One region of the Micromonospora sp. NPDC007208 genome, then DNA from elsewhere that is predicted to be linked to it. Evidence: riboswitches for the same ligand, from Rfam matches in the RefSeq annotation. Region 1 holds a riboswitch; the other holds the start of a gene.
The links. A riboswitch is a leader RNA that binds a small molecule or an ion and turns the genes downstream of it on or off. The one in region 1 is predicted to bind cyclic di-AMP.

Region 2: it holds a riboswitch for cyclic di-AMP, as region 1 does, so the genes downstream of both, ACFYL6_RS11820 (NlpC/P60 family protein) here and ACFYL6_RS14055 (coiled-coil domain-containing protein) in region 1, are expected to answer to the same signal.

What each region holds. Positions count from the first base shown of each region.
Region 1 covers NZ_JBIAFG010000005.1:473,977-481,328, reverse strand. Annotated here, with positions in the region: gene ACFYL6_RS14080 (heavy metal translocating P-type ATPase) at 1-2,166, opposite strand, end outside; gene ACFYL6_RS14075 (hypothetical protein) at 2,179-3,126, opposite strand; gene ACFYL6_RS14070 (heavy-metal-associated domain-containing protein) at 3,140-3,349, opposite strand; gene ACFYL6_RS14065 (metal-sensitive transcriptional regulator) at 3,445-3,741, shown strand; gene ACFYL6_RS14060 (YibE/F family protein) at 4,042-5,412, shown strand; cyclic di-AMP (ydaO/yuaA leader) riboswitch at 5,579-5,709, shown strand; gene ACFYL6_RS14055 (coiled-coil domain-containing protein) at 5,714-6,733, shown strand; gene ACFYL6_RS14050 (carbonic anhydrase) at 6,790-7,352, opposite strand, start outside.
Region 2 covers NZ_JBIAFG010000005.1:2,968-10,319, forward strand. Annotated here, with positions in the region: gene ACFYL6_RS11810 (NlpC/P60 family protein) at 1-701, shown strand, start outside; gene ACFYL6_RS11815 (N-acetylmuramoyl-L-alanine amidase) at 757-2,739, opposite strand; cyclic di-AMP (ydaO/yuaA leader) riboswitch at 2,975-3,110, shown strand; gene ACFYL6_RS11820 (NlpC/P60 family protein) at 3,187-4,164, shown strand; gene dcd (dCTP deaminase) at 4,266-4,844, opposite strand; gene ACFYL6_RS11830 (pyridoxamine 5'-phosphate oxidase family protein) at 4,944-5,501, shown strand; tRNA gene ACFYL6_RS11835 (tRNA-Gly) at 5,778-5,851, shown strand; gene ACFYL6_RS11840 (peptidase inhibitor family I36 protein) at 6,382-6,687, shown strand; partial or broken gene ACFYL6_RS11845 (transposase) at 6,990-7,076, shown strand; gene ACFYL6_RS11850 (hypothetical protein) at 7,072-7,352, opposite strand, start outside.

The DNA of each region.
Region 1 (7,352 bases):
GGCGCCCGCGATCATCGGGTTGAGCAGCCCGGCGGCGGCCAACGGCAGCGCCGCCACGTTGTAGCCGAACGCCCAGAACAGGTTGCCCCGGATGATGCCGAGCGTGCGTCGGGACAACCGGATGGCGTCCACCGCGGCGTCCAGGTCGCCCCGGACGAGGGTGAGGTCGGCCGCCTCGATCGCCACGTCGGTGCCGGTGCCCATGGCCAGCCCCAGGTCGGCCTGGGCCAGCGCCGGGGCGTCGTTGACCCCGTCACCGACCATCGCCACCGACCGCCCCTCGGCCTGGAGCCGCTTGATCACGTCGACCTTTCCGGCCGGCAGCACCTCGGCGATCACCTCGTCGACGCCGACCTCGGCGGCGACCGCGCGAGCCACTGTGGTGTTGTCCCCGGTCAGCAGGACCGGGGTCAGCCCCAGCCCGCGCAGCCGAGCCACCGCCGCCCGGCTGGTCGGCCGGACCACGTCGGCGACCGTGAGCACGCCCCGGGCCCGCCCGTCCCAACCGGCAACGATGGCCGTACGGCCGGCGGCCTCCGCGTCACGCACGGCCCACTCGATCTCCGGCGGTACGTCGATCTCGTGCTCGTGCAGCAGCCGGACGCGGCCGACCAGGACGGCCCGGCCGTCGACCGTGCCGGTCACCCCCAGCCCTTCCAGGTTGCCGAAGGCGGCCACCGGGGGCAGCGCGCCCGCGTCGGCGGCAGCGGCGGCGACCGCACGGGCGATCGGGTGCTCGGAGGCGGCCTCCACCGCCCCGGCCACCCGGAGCAGCTCGGCCCGATCCACGCCGCTGGCCGGCACCACGTCCACCAGCGTCATCCGGCCGGTCGTCACCGTGCCGGTCTTGTCGAGCACCACGGTGTCCACCCGGCGGGTCGACTCCAACACCTCCGGGCCCTTGATCAGCACGCCGAGCTGGGCGCCCCGACCGGTGCCGACCAGCAGCGCGGTCGGGGTGGCCAGGCCGAGCGCGCACGGGCAGGCGATGATCAGCACGGCCACGGCGGCGGTGAACGCGGCGGTCGGGCCGGCCCCGGTGCCGAGCCACCAGCCGAGCGTGCCGACGGCGAGGGTGATGACGATCGGTACGAAGACACCGGAGATCCGGTCCGCCAGTCGCTGCACGGCCGCCTTGCCGCTCTGCGCCTGCTCGACCAGGTCGGCCATCCGGGCGAGCTGGGTGTCCGCGCCGACCCGGGTGGCGGTGACGATCAGCCGTCCACCGGCGTTGATCGTGGCGCCGACCACACCGTCGCCCGGGGCGACCTCGACCGGCACCGACTCACCGGTGAGCATGCTGGCGTCGACCGCGGAGGTGCCCTCCTCGACCACCCCGTCGGTGGCGATCTTCTCCCCGGGGCGGACCACGAACCGGTCACCGACGGCGAGCCGGTCCACCGGGATCAGGGTCTCCACGCCGTCGCGCAGGACCGCCACGTCCTTGGCGCCGAGGTCGAGCAGGGCGCGCAGGGCGGCGCCGGCGGTGCGCTTGGACCGGGCCTCGAAGTAGCGACCGGCCAGGATGAACACGGTGACCCCGGCGGCCGCCTCCAGGTAGATGTTGCCGGCGCCGTCGGTCCGGGTGATGTCGAAGCGGAACGGGTGCGTCATCCCGGGCATCCCCGCGTCACCGAGGAAGAGCGCCCAGAGCGACCAGCCGAACGCGGCCAGGGTGCCGAGCGACACCAGGGTGTCCATGGTGGCCGCGCCGTGCCGCAGGTTGGTCCAGGCGGCCCGGTGGAACGGCAGCCCACCCCAGACCACCACCGGGGCGGCCAGGGTCAGCGACAGCCACTGCCAGTAGTCGAACTGCCAGGCCGGGACCATGGCCAGCAGGACCACAGGCACGCTCAGGGCCACCGAGACCCAGAGCCGGGTACGCGGCCCCCGCAACGGGTCCACCGGAGCTTCCGCGCTGGGCGGGGCCGGCAGCGCCGCCGTGTAGCCGGTCTTCTGCACGGTCCCGATCAGGTCGTCCGGCGTGACGCCATCGGCGTACCGGACGGTCGCCTTCTCGGTGGCGTAGTTGACGGTGGCGCTCACCCCGTCCATCCGGTTGAGCTTCTTCTCGATCCGGGCGGCGCACGCGGCGCAGGTCATCCCGCCGATCGCCAGTTCGATCCGGTTGGGTGCCTCGGGCAGCGGTCTGCTGGTGGTGGTCATCGTCTGGTCCCGTCAGTTGTGTCCGTGCCCGGGGGTGCCGTGGTCGGCCCCGCCGGTCGGCGCGGGCCCGCTCGGGGTGGGGGCGGTTGCGGTCGGTGCGGCGCCGGCGACCACTGTGAACTCGGCGGTGTGCACCCGCCCGCCGTGTTGGAAGTCGAGGTAGAGCCGATAGCTGCCCGCCGAGGGCACCTCGGCGAGGAAGGTGACGGCCGGACCGGGCCGGGTGCGCCCATCGCCGGGCGTGCCGTCCGGGTGCACGTGCAGGTACGCCAGATCACCCCGGCGCAGCGCCACCAGGTGCCCGTACGCGCCCAGGTAGGGCTCCAGGTCGGTGACCGGTCGCCCGTTCCGGCTGACGGTCAGGGTCAGCGACGACGTGCGGCCGGGCTGCGGCGCTCCGGTCAGGGTGACCGTGTAGCCGTCGACGGTGGTGCTGGTCGCCGGGGCGGGCAACGGCTGTTCGGTCAGCTCACCGGGGACGGTCACGTCCACGCCGAGGGTCAGCGGCTCGCCTCCGGTCGGCGTGAAGTCCGCGAACGCCCGCCACTGCCCGGGGCCGGTCAGCGGGGTGTCGACCCGCCAGGTGCCGTCCGGGGCGAGCTCGGGGTGGACGTGACGGAAGCCGGAGAGGTCCCGCCGGGCGACGATCAGGTGCATCCGCTTGTCGTGCGCCACCTCGTAACGGGTGACCGGGCGGCCGTCCGGGCCGGCGATCCGGAAGGCGAACTCGCCGGCCGGGGCGTCGACCCGTTCGAGGCTGTAGCCGCGCTCGGAGACGAGCAGCCCGCCGGGAAGCCGGTCGGCCGTACCGCCCCGCTCGTCCGCCGCCGGGATGGCGGCAGCGTCGTGCCGGCCCTCGACCACCGGGGTGCGGTCGACGACCCGGCCGACCCCGTAGGTCGCGCCGAAGACCGCCGCCAGGCCGACGGCGAACCCGGCCAGTCTCGTCACCGTACGCACGCCGGCCCTCCGATCACGCGTCGACGAGGTCGTAGCCGGCCTCGTCGACGGCGGCCCGGACAACCGCGGTGTCCAGCGGCTGGTCGCTGCTGACGGTGACCCGGCCGGCGGCGAGGTCGACCTGGACGTCACGCACGCCCGCGATGGCGCTGACCTCGGCGCTCACCGCGCTGACGCAGTGCCCACAGGTCATGCCCTGCACCTGATACGTCGTGTTGACCATCGGAGCGTCTCCTTTACGGTACCGGTACCCGGTGGGGGTATCTCATCCGGACACGACCGTACCATACCCCCTGGGGGTACGCTATCCTGGTCGACATGACCGCACCCACCCCGATCCGCGGATACACCGCCAGCAAGGACCAACTGCTCGCGCGGCTCCGCCGCGTCGAGGGGCAGGTCCGGGGCATCGAGAAGATGGTCGACGACGACCGCTACTGCATCGACGTGCTCACCCAGATCTCCGCGATCCAGGCCGCCCTCGACAAGGTGGCCCTGGGGCTGCTCGACGGGCACGCCCGGCACTGCATGCACGAGGGCGCCGCCGAGGGTCGGGCCGACGAGATGGCCACCGAGATGATGGCGGCGGTCGGCCGGCTCATGAAGCGCGGCTGACGGGCCGGGGTCCGCCACGCGGGCGGTTCGACCGCCCGACACTCCGCCACGACCTGCGACCCTCGGGTGGGCTGGCTAGCATCTCCCACGATGGCCCTCCGTATGCCGCTGCACAGTCGGGCACCGGCGCCGCCGCGACGTGGCGTCGCCCCCGGCCGACCGGGCCGAACACTGACCGTCCGTGATCAAGTGGTGATCAGGCAGCGATCCCCCCCCGCCGTTCGCCGCGTTTCCACCGAAACGGTGAACCGCCCGGCACGCTGACCCGTACCCCGCACCGGATCGTTGGGAGTTCTCGCCTTGGCCGCCGACCACACTCACCCCGCGCCGTCCGCCCCACCACGGGTGCGACGGATCCTCGTCGTGACTGTGGTACCCCTCTTCGTCGCCACAGTGCTCGCCGCGGCGCTGCTCTGGCCGCGCGGCGGGTCACCGCAGACCGATGGTGGTGCGGACGTGCCGCGCCACCCCGGCACGGTCACCCGGGTGGTGAGTGAGCCGTGCCCGCCGGTGCCGTCGGTTCCCGAGGGCACACCGAGGGTCGGCGAGGGGCGGTGCGGCACGGTCGACGTCCGGGTGGACGACGGGCCGGCCGCCGGCCAACAGGTACGGACACCGGTGCCCGACGGGCCCGGCGCGCCCCGGGTCGAGGTCGGTGACGAGGTCATCCTGGTCGAGCTGGCCGATCCCACCGATCCCACCACCAGCAACTGGAACATCGCCGAGCACCAACGCGGCACCCCGATGGTGTGGCTGGCGGTGGTCTTCGCGGCCGCGATCGTCGCGTTCGGTCGGTGGCGGGGTCTGGCCGCGCTCGCCGGGCTGGCCGCCAGCTTCGCCATCCTGCTCACCTTCGTGTTGCCGGGCATCGGCGCCGGCAGGTCGCCACTGCTGGTGGCGGTGGTCGGCGCGGCCCTGATCATGTTCGTGGTGCTCTATCTGACGCACGGGGTCACCGCGCAGACCTCGGTCGCGGTGCTCGGCACCCTGGGCAGCCTGGTGCTGACCGGCGTGCTCGCCACCATCGCCACGGCCGCGACCCACCTCACCGGCTTCGGCAGCGAAGACGCCACCACCCTGTCGATGTTCCAGGGCGACGTGGACCTGCACGGTCTGCTGCTCGCCGGGATCATCATCGGGTCGCTCGGGGTGCTCGACGACGTGACGGTCACCCAGGCCGCCACCGTCACCGAGCTGGCCAACGCCAACCCCGGGCTGACCCGGTTGCAGCTGTACCGGGCGGCCACCCGGGTCGGCCGCGCGCACATCGCCTCCACTGTCAACACCATCGTGCTGGCGTACGCGGGCGCGTCACTGCCCCTGCTGCTCCTGCTCACCGCCGACTCGCGGCCGATCGGGCAGATCCTCACCAGTGAGTTCCTCGCGCAGGAGATCGTCCGCAGCGCGGTCGCCACCCTCGGTCTGATCGCCGCCGTACCGCTGACCACCGGGCTGGCCGCGGTGGTGACCGCCGCCGGGCGCACCGAGGCCACGCCGTCCACCGACGCTCCCGCGCCCCGGCCCCAGCCGGACCGCACGGAGGCACTGGCCGCACTCAGCTCACCGCGGAAGGCCGGCTCCGACGAGCCGGACCGGACGCGGCCCGCACCCCCATCCGAGGCCACCGACCGGTGGCCGGAGTCGAACAGGAGCACGGATACGGCATGGTGACACTCCTCAGCGTGACCAGATCGGGCATCCACCCTGAGAACCGCGTCACTGGTCACTCAACGCTATGGCGAAATGACGCTTTTGGTCGGCATCCAGGCGTAGCTCACCCGGTCGACTCTCGGGTAACCTCGCTGCCGGTTACCGATGAAGGCGCGAAGCGGCGCCTGCGGTGCCACCGCCCAATCGCCAGCCGGCGAGCCGGGGACCCAGGTACCTGGGGTGAATCCGCGTCAGCGGTAGGGGCCACTTCCGCCCCGAACCCGTCAGCTAACCCGGTCGGCGGTCGACGGAAGGGAACATTGTGACGGCACCCCTACGCCGCTGGATGACACCCGTGGTGGCCGTGATCGCCGCACTGACCGTGCTCGCCGGGCCCCTCCCGGCCCACGCCGCCCCGACGACCCCCACACCGTCCGGGCACGAGGAGGACGGCGAACCCAAGCTGCTCAACGATGTCATCGAGCAGGCCAACCGCGACTACTCCGCCGCCAAGTCCAAGCTGGACAAGTCAAAGAAGCGGCAGGGCGAGTTGGCCGCAGAGGTCGACCGGGCCAAGGCCGACCTGGACGCGTTGGCCCCGCAGGTCGGGCAGATCGCCGCCCAGGCGTACCGGACCGGCCGGATCGGCGCGGTCGCGATGCTGCTGGAGAGCGAAGCTCCCGACTCGTTCGTCCGGCGCGCCGGGATGCTCGACGAGATGAACATGGTCAACGAGAAGAAGCTCTCCGAGGTCAACGAGGTGAAGGCCCGCGCCGAGCAGGCGAAGCTCGCCCTCGACACGGAGGTCCGGGAGCAGCAGAAGCAGACCGCCCTGATGGCCAAGCGGAAGAGCGAGGCCGACAAGGCGCTCTCCCTCGTCGGTGGAAAGGGCTTCACCGGCGGCCTGGTGGACGCCACCTCACCGGTCGCGAAGATCGGCCCGGGTCGCACCGCCGACGGTGACTGGAAACCCCAGTCGTGCAGCGAGAACGACCCCACCACGTCCGGCTGCATCACGCCACGCACGCTGCACGCGTACAAGGAGGTCAAGCGGGCCGGCTTCAACCGGTTCGTCGGCTGCTACCGCCCCGGCGGGCCGTGGGAGCACCCGAAGGGCCGTGCCTGCGACTGGTCGCTGCAGAAGAGCGGCTTCTCCCCCTGGCACAACGAGGACACCCGGACGTACGGCAACAACGTCGCCGCGTTCCTCATCCGTAACGCCGACCGGCTCGGCATCTACTACGTGATCTGGAACCGGCAGATCTGGTTCCCGGCCACCGGCTGGAGTTCGTACAGCGGGCCGTCGAACCACACCGACCACGTCCACATGTCGCTGCTCTGACCCGCACGATCACCGTCGAGGGCCGTTCCGCGTGACGCGGAGCGGCCCTCGTCGCGTCAGACGGTGGCAGGCGCGGCCGGGTCGGTCGACTCGGGCGATCCGGCCGGGGTGTCCAGCGTCGCGAAGCCAGCCGGCACGGCGGCCACCTGACGTACCGCTCCGGCGGCCAGCCGGTAGGACACCCCCACCACCGCGCACCGCCCCCGCGCCACCTCGTCGGCCAGCACGGAAGACTGCCCGAGCAACGTCTCGACGGTCTGTGCGATGTGGATGTCGACGATGCCGTCGATGTCATCCACGCCCTCGGCATCGGCCCGACGCAGGCTGGGCAGCACGGCGTCGACCACGGCGCGCAGATGCCCGCTCGGCGCGGTACCGGTGGCGGCGGCCTCCCGGGCGGCCTGCACCGCACCGCACGAGTCGTGGCCGAGCACCACCACCAGCGGAGTGCCGAGCACGGTCACCGCGTACTCGACGCTGCCGAGCACCTCGGGGCCGGTGGTGTGCCCGGCCGTGCGGACCACGAACAGGTCGCCGAGCCCCCGGTCGAAGATGATCTCGGCGGCCAGCCGGGAGTCGGAGCAGCCGACGATCACCGCGAACGGGTGTTGCCCGTCGG
Region 2 (7,352 bases), 470 kb from region 1:
CGCTCAACCGGGTCGGCGACCTCGCCTCCCGCTACTACATCTCGGGCCCGTCGCACGACATCGGCGCGCTGCTGGTCAGCGCCAAGCCGGACACGCTCACCGAGCAGCTCACCATCCTCGACCGGCTCGCTTCGCAGGAGCGCAAGGAGGTCGAGGGTGTGCTGGCCGTCCGGGCCAAGTACGACGGCGAGAAGCAGAAGCTGGACGCGCTGATCGTCACCCAGACCCGGCAGCAGAACGAGCTGGCGGCGAAGAAGAAGCAGATCGACGGCGAGATCAAGCAGCTCGAGGCGTCGATGCCGAAGACCACGGTGGTGACCGCGGCCTGCCCGACCATCAACGGAGTGGTCAGCGCGGCGGCCCGCACCGCGATCAGGACCGCCTGCGGCAAGGTCGGCAAGCCGTACGTCTGGGGTGCCACCGGCCCGAACTCGTTCGACTGCTCGGGGCTGACCCAGTACGCCTACAAGGCGGCCGGGATCTACCTCACCCACCACACGGGTGACCAGTGGAACGAGGGCAAGGCCGTCTCGCGGGCCGACGCCCGCCCCGGCGACCTGGTCTTCTTCTTCTCCGGCCTGAGTCACGTCGGGCTGTATCTGGGCAACAACCAGATGGTGCACGCGCCACGTGCCGGCAAGCCGGTGCAGGTGTCCAGCATCACCACCATGCCGATCGCCGGTTTCCGCAGACCCGGCTGATCCACCTCGCGCAACACGACGGCCCCCGGTCACCGACCGGGGGCCGTCGTGGTTCTCAGCGGGGCGCGCCCACCGGGGACGGCAACAGCTGCACGTCGGCGAGGTCGACGTACATGATCCGGTGGCCGAACTGGATCTGCGCGTAGCGGTTCTTGCCGCGAATCACCGTCCAGTCGCCGGGCGAGGAGCCGTCGAACGTACTGGCCCGGTAGTACTCGCCGGCCAGCACCGCGCCGACGGCGTACCGCTGACCGGCGGCCAGGGTGTACTGCAGCGGCGAGATCGCCTGGTAGGGCACGCCCTCCGGGTACGCCGCCTGCTCCGGGTAGGCCCGTCCGTAGACCGGAATGGTGGTCCGTCCGGGCTTCGGCGTGGCCACGACGCCGACGGTCCAACTTGCGGTCGGCGCGGACGTCGGGTTGTGGAACCAGGCCCGCTGGCCGAGGTACCAGATGGCCGTCCAGTCACCCTGCCGCCCGGCCAGCGCGTACGTCTGCCCGGCGGATGCCCGGGCCCCGTGGTCCGACACGGTCATCGTGTTCGGGGTGCCGTCCGGACGGAGCGCGATGTCGTTGACCAGCGGCGCGTCCGCGGACGGTGCGCTGCGCAGCACCACCGCCGAGGAGCCGCGTGGCGCGCAGGGCACGCCCGCGGTGACACAGCCGGTGAACGCCGGCCGGTTGGTGGCGTAGTCCGGGTCGATCCGGACCAGCCCGGTGGCCGGGGTGCCGGTGTCCAGTCGAGGCGCGTGCAGCAGGTCGAAGTAGTGCGTCCAGTCCCAGTACGGGCCCGGATCCCAGTGCATTCCCCGCACGGTCGAGGCGATGGTGCCGGGCACGTTGTCGTGGCCGATGATGTGCTGGCGGTCCAGTGGGATGCCCAGCCGCAGCGCCAGGTGCCGCACCAGCTTCGCCGAGGTGCGGTACATCGCCTCGGTGTACCAGGTGCCCTGCGCCGCGAAGCCCTCGTGCTCCAGACCGATCGACTTCGCGTTGACGTACCAGTTACCGGCGTGCCAGCCGACGTCCTTGGTCTTCACGTGCTGGGCGATGTGCCCGTCGACCGAGCGCAGCGAGTAGTGCCAGCTCACGTAGGTCGGATCCTGGACGAGTTGCAGGGTCGTCGCCCAACTCGCCTCGGTGTCGTGGATGACGATGTACTCGATCTTCTGCCGGGCGGGGCGGTCGGAGAGGTCGTGGTTGCCGTAGTCCCCGTCGCCGAACGCCTCGTAGGGCGCCGGGATCCACTCGCAGGAGATGGTGCTGGGGCACTCCACCCCGTCCGGGCGGGCCAGCCGGCGCAGGCCCAGCCGGTCCAACCAGGAACGCTCGGGCCGCACCGCGCTGGCCGGCAGGGTGACCCGCTGGCCGTCGTCGGTCACCCGCGACGCGCCCGCGCCGACGGTGGTGAAGACCTCGTCGGCGAAGGCCGCCGCGGCGTCGGCGCTGTCCGCGCCCGAGTAGCGGGCCACCGCGCCGTACCAGGCCGCCGGGTCGGTGTCCGCGCCCACCGGCGCGCCCAGATCTCTCTGGTACGCGCTCAGCAGCGCGGCCCCACCCCGGATGTTGAGGCCCGCGTCGGTGCGCAGTGCCTCGGGGGTGGCGCCGGTCAGCGAGGCGGCGGCGTCCACGGTCTGCAACGCGGCGGTGGACGGCGCGGGGGCCTCGACCGGCCGGGGCGCGGGCACCCGGGCGGGACGGGAGTCGTCGCCGCGTGGGTCCTCGGCACCGGCGTCGTGGTGACCGCCCCCGGGGAGGGCGGCCACGTGCCGGGCGTCGGTCAGGTGCATCGGGCCGTAGCCGCCACTGGTGCTCGGTGTGCCGGCGTTGGTGTCCCAGCGCGACTCCAGGTAGGAGACGCCGAGCAGCACCACGGTCGGTACGCCGTACTCGGTGGCCGCGGCGGCGTACTGCTGCTGGCGGTCGGTGGTGGGTGCGGCGGCGGCCGGGCCGACGGAGAGTGGCACCGTGGTCGCGGCGGCGACCACGGTGGCGGCGAGCAGTGCGCGCCAGCCGGTCGACAGGGTTGGATGGTGCATCGAACCCCCTAGATTCTCTCGGAGTGAGGTCAGGTCACCATCGCGCCGCCCGGGAGGTCACGTCAATACCTTTCCATCTATCGAAGCGCGCGGAAAGAATTCTTCACACACGGTCCGTGGCCTCTTCCAATCGGTACGGAGTGTCACGGCCGCACGGGTTGCGGATCGGTAACAAGCGTCTCTACTCTGGTCATTCGTCGGCCCGACAGCAGCTCCGCCCAGCCCGGGCGGTAACGGACCGACACCGCCGAGTCGTTTCCGAGCGAACCGGGGACCCAGGTCCCTCGGGGTGAATCCGCAACCACTGCGGTAGGGCGCCGACTTCCCGCCCGAACCCGTCAGCTAACCCGGTAGGCGGTCAGGAAGAAGGAGTACGGAACCCCGGTGGCACTCCATGCCCCGCGGCCGTCGTCCGAGCGGTCGGCATCAGCCGGCCCGGCGTCGATCGTGCCGCGCCCACGCTGGTCCCGCTTCACCACCGCACTCGCCGCGTTGGCCAGCATCGCCGTCGTCCTGACCGGCAGTGCCACGGCGGCCCACGCCGACCCGTCCGTCGCCGAGATCGAGCGCCAGATCGACGCCGACTGGAACAAACTCGAACCGATCATCGAACGGCACAACGCCACCCGCACCGACCTCGCGGCGAAGCGCAGGCAGGCCGACGCGCTGGCCGCCCGGATCACTCCGCTGGAGCGCCAGGTCGACGCCGCGATGGACAAGGTCAGCGCCCTGGCCGTACGCGCCTACAAGGGCGAGAACGTCTCGACCGTCAACGCGGTGCTGGGCAGCAGGTCGCCCAGCGAGGTGGTCGGCCAACTGGAGATGCTCGACCGCTTCGCGCACAACCAGCAGAAGGACGTACGCCAGGTGGCCGACCTGCGCGACCAGCTGGCCGCGCAGAAGGCGCCGCTGGACGAGATGGTGGCCCAGCTGACCCGCACCGAAGCTCAGCTGGCGGCGAAGAAGAAGCAGATCAACGAGGAGATCGACCGCCTGCAGAAGCTGCGCCTCAAGGTGTACGGCAACGGTGGCGGCGGTCCGCTGCGCCCGGCGCCCTGCCCGGGCAGCTACCCCGGCGGCGCCGCGGGCACCGCGGTCAAGTTCGCCTGCGCCCAGATCGGCAAGCCCTACGTCTGGGGTGCCGAGGGTCCGAACTCGTACGACTGCTCCGGGCTCATGCTGGCCGCCTGGGCGAAGGCCGGCGTGTCGCTGCCGCACAACGCCGCCGCGCAGAGCCGCGTCACGAAGAACGTCAGCAGGGGCGACCTGCGCCCCGGCGACCTGGTCTTCTACTACAGCGACATCCACCACGTCGGCATGTACGTCGGCGGCGGCTGGGTGGTGCACGCCTCGCAGGCCGGTCAACCGGTCAAGATGAAGAAGGTCGACGACGGCCCGATCCACAGCTACGGCCGCCCAGGCTGACCCCGGGTGACCGAAGGGCCCGTCGCGATTCGTCGCGGCGGGCCCTCGTCGTTCTGTTTCTAGCGGATCGGCCTCAGCGGGTCGGCCTCAGCGGGTCGGCCTCAGCGGGTCGGCCAGGTGCGCCAGTGCTGCCAGGCGCGGCTTGGCGTCGGCCCCCGCTGGCCCTGGTAGCGCGAGCCGTAGACCACCGAGCCGTACGGGTGCTCGGCCGGCGAGGAGAGCCGGAAGATGCAGAGCTGCCCGATCTTCATGCCCGGCCAGAGCGTGATCGGCAGGTTCGCCACGTTCGAGAGCTCCAGCGTCACGTGGCCGGAGAAGCCCGGGTCGATGAAGCCGGCGGTGGAGTGCGTGAGCAGCCCGAGCCGGCCCAGGGAGCTCTTGCCCTCCAGCCGACCGGCGAGCTGGTCACCCAGCGAGATGACCTCCAGCGTCGAGGCGAGCACGAACTCCCCCGGGTGCAGCACGAACGGCTCGCCGTCGGGGACCTCGACCACCGACGTCAGGTCGTCCTGCTGCATGGCGGGGTCGATGTGGGTGTAGAGGTGGTTGTTGAAGACCCGGAACAGCCGGTCGAGTCGGACGTCGATGCTGGACGGTTGGACCAGGGTCGGCTCGAACGGCTCCAGGCCCAGCGTGCCAGCCTTGATCTCGGAGACCAGGTCGCGGTCGGAGAGCAGCATCGGACCACCATAGCCGCGCTGCCAAAAGTGGCCGGATTCGGTGCCGGTGACCAGCGCGTCGAGGTCGCTGCTCGTACATTTGTTCGATAGAATGCCCGCATGGCTTCCTGGTCCGAATTCGCCGCCGACGAGCCCCGACTCGCCGACGGGATCCGCGTTCTCCTCCAGCAGTACGGGCCGGGCTTCGGCTATCTGGCCACGGTCCGTGCCGACGGCGGGCCCCGCGTCCATCCGGTCTCCCCGGTCATCAGCGCGGAGGGGCTGTTCTGCTTCATCATCGACTCGCCCAAGCGCCGCGACCTCGAACGTGACGGCCGTTACGCGCTGCACTCGTTCCCCGCCGAGGAGAGCGACGACGAGGCGTACGTGGCGGGGCGCGCCCGTCCGGTGACCGATCCGGTCCGGGTGGCGCAGTTGGCGCAGAGCGCCCGGGCCGAGCCGCAGGTCGACTGGAGGCTCTTCGAGTTCACCGTCGACGTGGCGATGCTCACCCGCCGTGAGCAGCACATCGCTGGCATTCCGGGCCTCGCGCCGGGCCGGCCGGCCGTTCGGGTGTGGCTCGACCCAAACTCCCCGTCGGCGGCGGCCGCGCCCTTCGCCGTCCCGCAGGCGCGCCCGACCCGCCTCAGCCGTGACGTCCAGTGCACGGCCGCCTGACCACGACCGAAAGATCATCGGTGCCGGCCCCGTCGTGACGGGGCCGGCACCGATGCGCATGCCTGCCACACCCGCCACACCTGCCGGGCCGCCACTCCCGCATGATCCACTCGACTTCAGGGAAACTGCGCTATCCCGGCGCTCCGGATGCCCCGACTTTCAGGAAACCGAGTGGATCACCCCGGCCGACCCGGGCGACACGGTCCCCGGACACCTGCGGTCACCGGGGGTGCCTGGGTGCACGGGCTCGACGACTCAGGTACAGTGGTGCCGCTTGCGGGTGTAGTTCAATGGCAGAACATCAGCTTCCCAAGCTGACAGTGCGGGTTCGATTCCCGTCACCCGCTCCACCGCGAGGCCCCAACTCAGGACAGGTTCCCTGGCTGGGGGCCTCGATCGTTCCTACCGCTTCTTGCGCTGGCCGTGCCCGTTACGTGCCCGATCCTCGCCGCGATCATCCGCGACGGCACCGAAGACAACGTGGGAGACTGACACGAGCGGCTTTTCTTCGCAGACGACTATTGGCGCGAAGAACCTTCATCGTCTACGTAGTGATCCGCGGTAGTAGTAAGTGGAGCGCCCCTGGTGATGTACGCCTTCTCCGTCAGGCCCGGTCCGGGCGTCAGGGGCCGACCGCCGTCGAGGCAGGGCACCTGGATCCCCTTGAGTACCGCGATGAACTGCGGGTTGTCCGGAAGTGAGCACGATCTTATTCGTCGTCAATGGACGACTGCCCCCAACCTTACATGGCAGCGGGCCCAAAGCAAAGCCTTGCATGTCTCAATAGATGAGTTATAGTCATCGGTGCCTATAACTGATTGGGGAGGCTGTATTGAAGCTCAAGCCTTTGGCGCGGATTGTGCTTTCGTCGGCAATTGTAGTGGCCGCCACAACCGCAACTGTCGGAAGCCCTGCGGCTGCCAGTCGTTCACAGTGCAACTTAAATCATCTTGGGAAGCTCTGCCTCTGGACCGGTACAAATTACACCGGTAGTTTCTACGCCGATTCACTCGGTAAATACTGTACAACGGATGGTAGTGCTACGCACAGGTCTGCCGAAAACATGAATAATTGGGTCGTCGTCTTGTATAGCGGCGCGTCGTGCACTGGTACGGCCGTAACGTTGACTGCGGGGCAAGAGCGGAGCAACCTCGGCATTTCAGCCAGGAGTTGGCGGGCTGTGTGACGGCGGCTCGAGCGACTAGAGAAGAAGCGCCAGAACTTTAGCAATAAGCTACGTGTTCCTGCGTCGGCTTGTACTTGTAAGATCGGTGCGTAGAAGCGCCACTTGCCGACGACGGTAGGGCGGGCATGGCTAGTGTGATCAGTGAATTTCTGCAGCTCAACGATCGCCAAGGCGAGGCATGCCCGCCCTACTTCAATCGATTCGAGGTCGCGCAGATAGGTGAGGTGTCATGGTCGTCGGGTGGGGTGTATGGCCCACCGTTAGAGGGCCCATGCCTGCCGAATGTGGGCCGGCGGCGGCTAGGTGCCGCGTTCTGGCTCAGCGTCCTGAGCGAGCTCAAGAACCGTGGCGTCGGCGACGCGTGTACGGTGGTCTGCGACGGGCTCAAAGTGGGCTGCCATGGGTTTTCCGAACAGGCCGACCAAGTAGAATTGGTTGATCTGGGAAGGGAAACAGGTGCCAAGCGCAAAGAGAACCTTCTCCCCGCAGTTCCGGGAAGAAGCAGTGAAGATGGTTATCGAAGCCGGCACCCCGGTCATCGACTCGCCGAGCCGAACGACGTGGTGGCGGCGGCGCCTGACCCGCAGGGCCATTGCGTAAAACCGGTGACGTTACGTGACTGCGTCGATGAGTTGGGTTGATCGGCGGTTGGCGGTTCTGGTGGC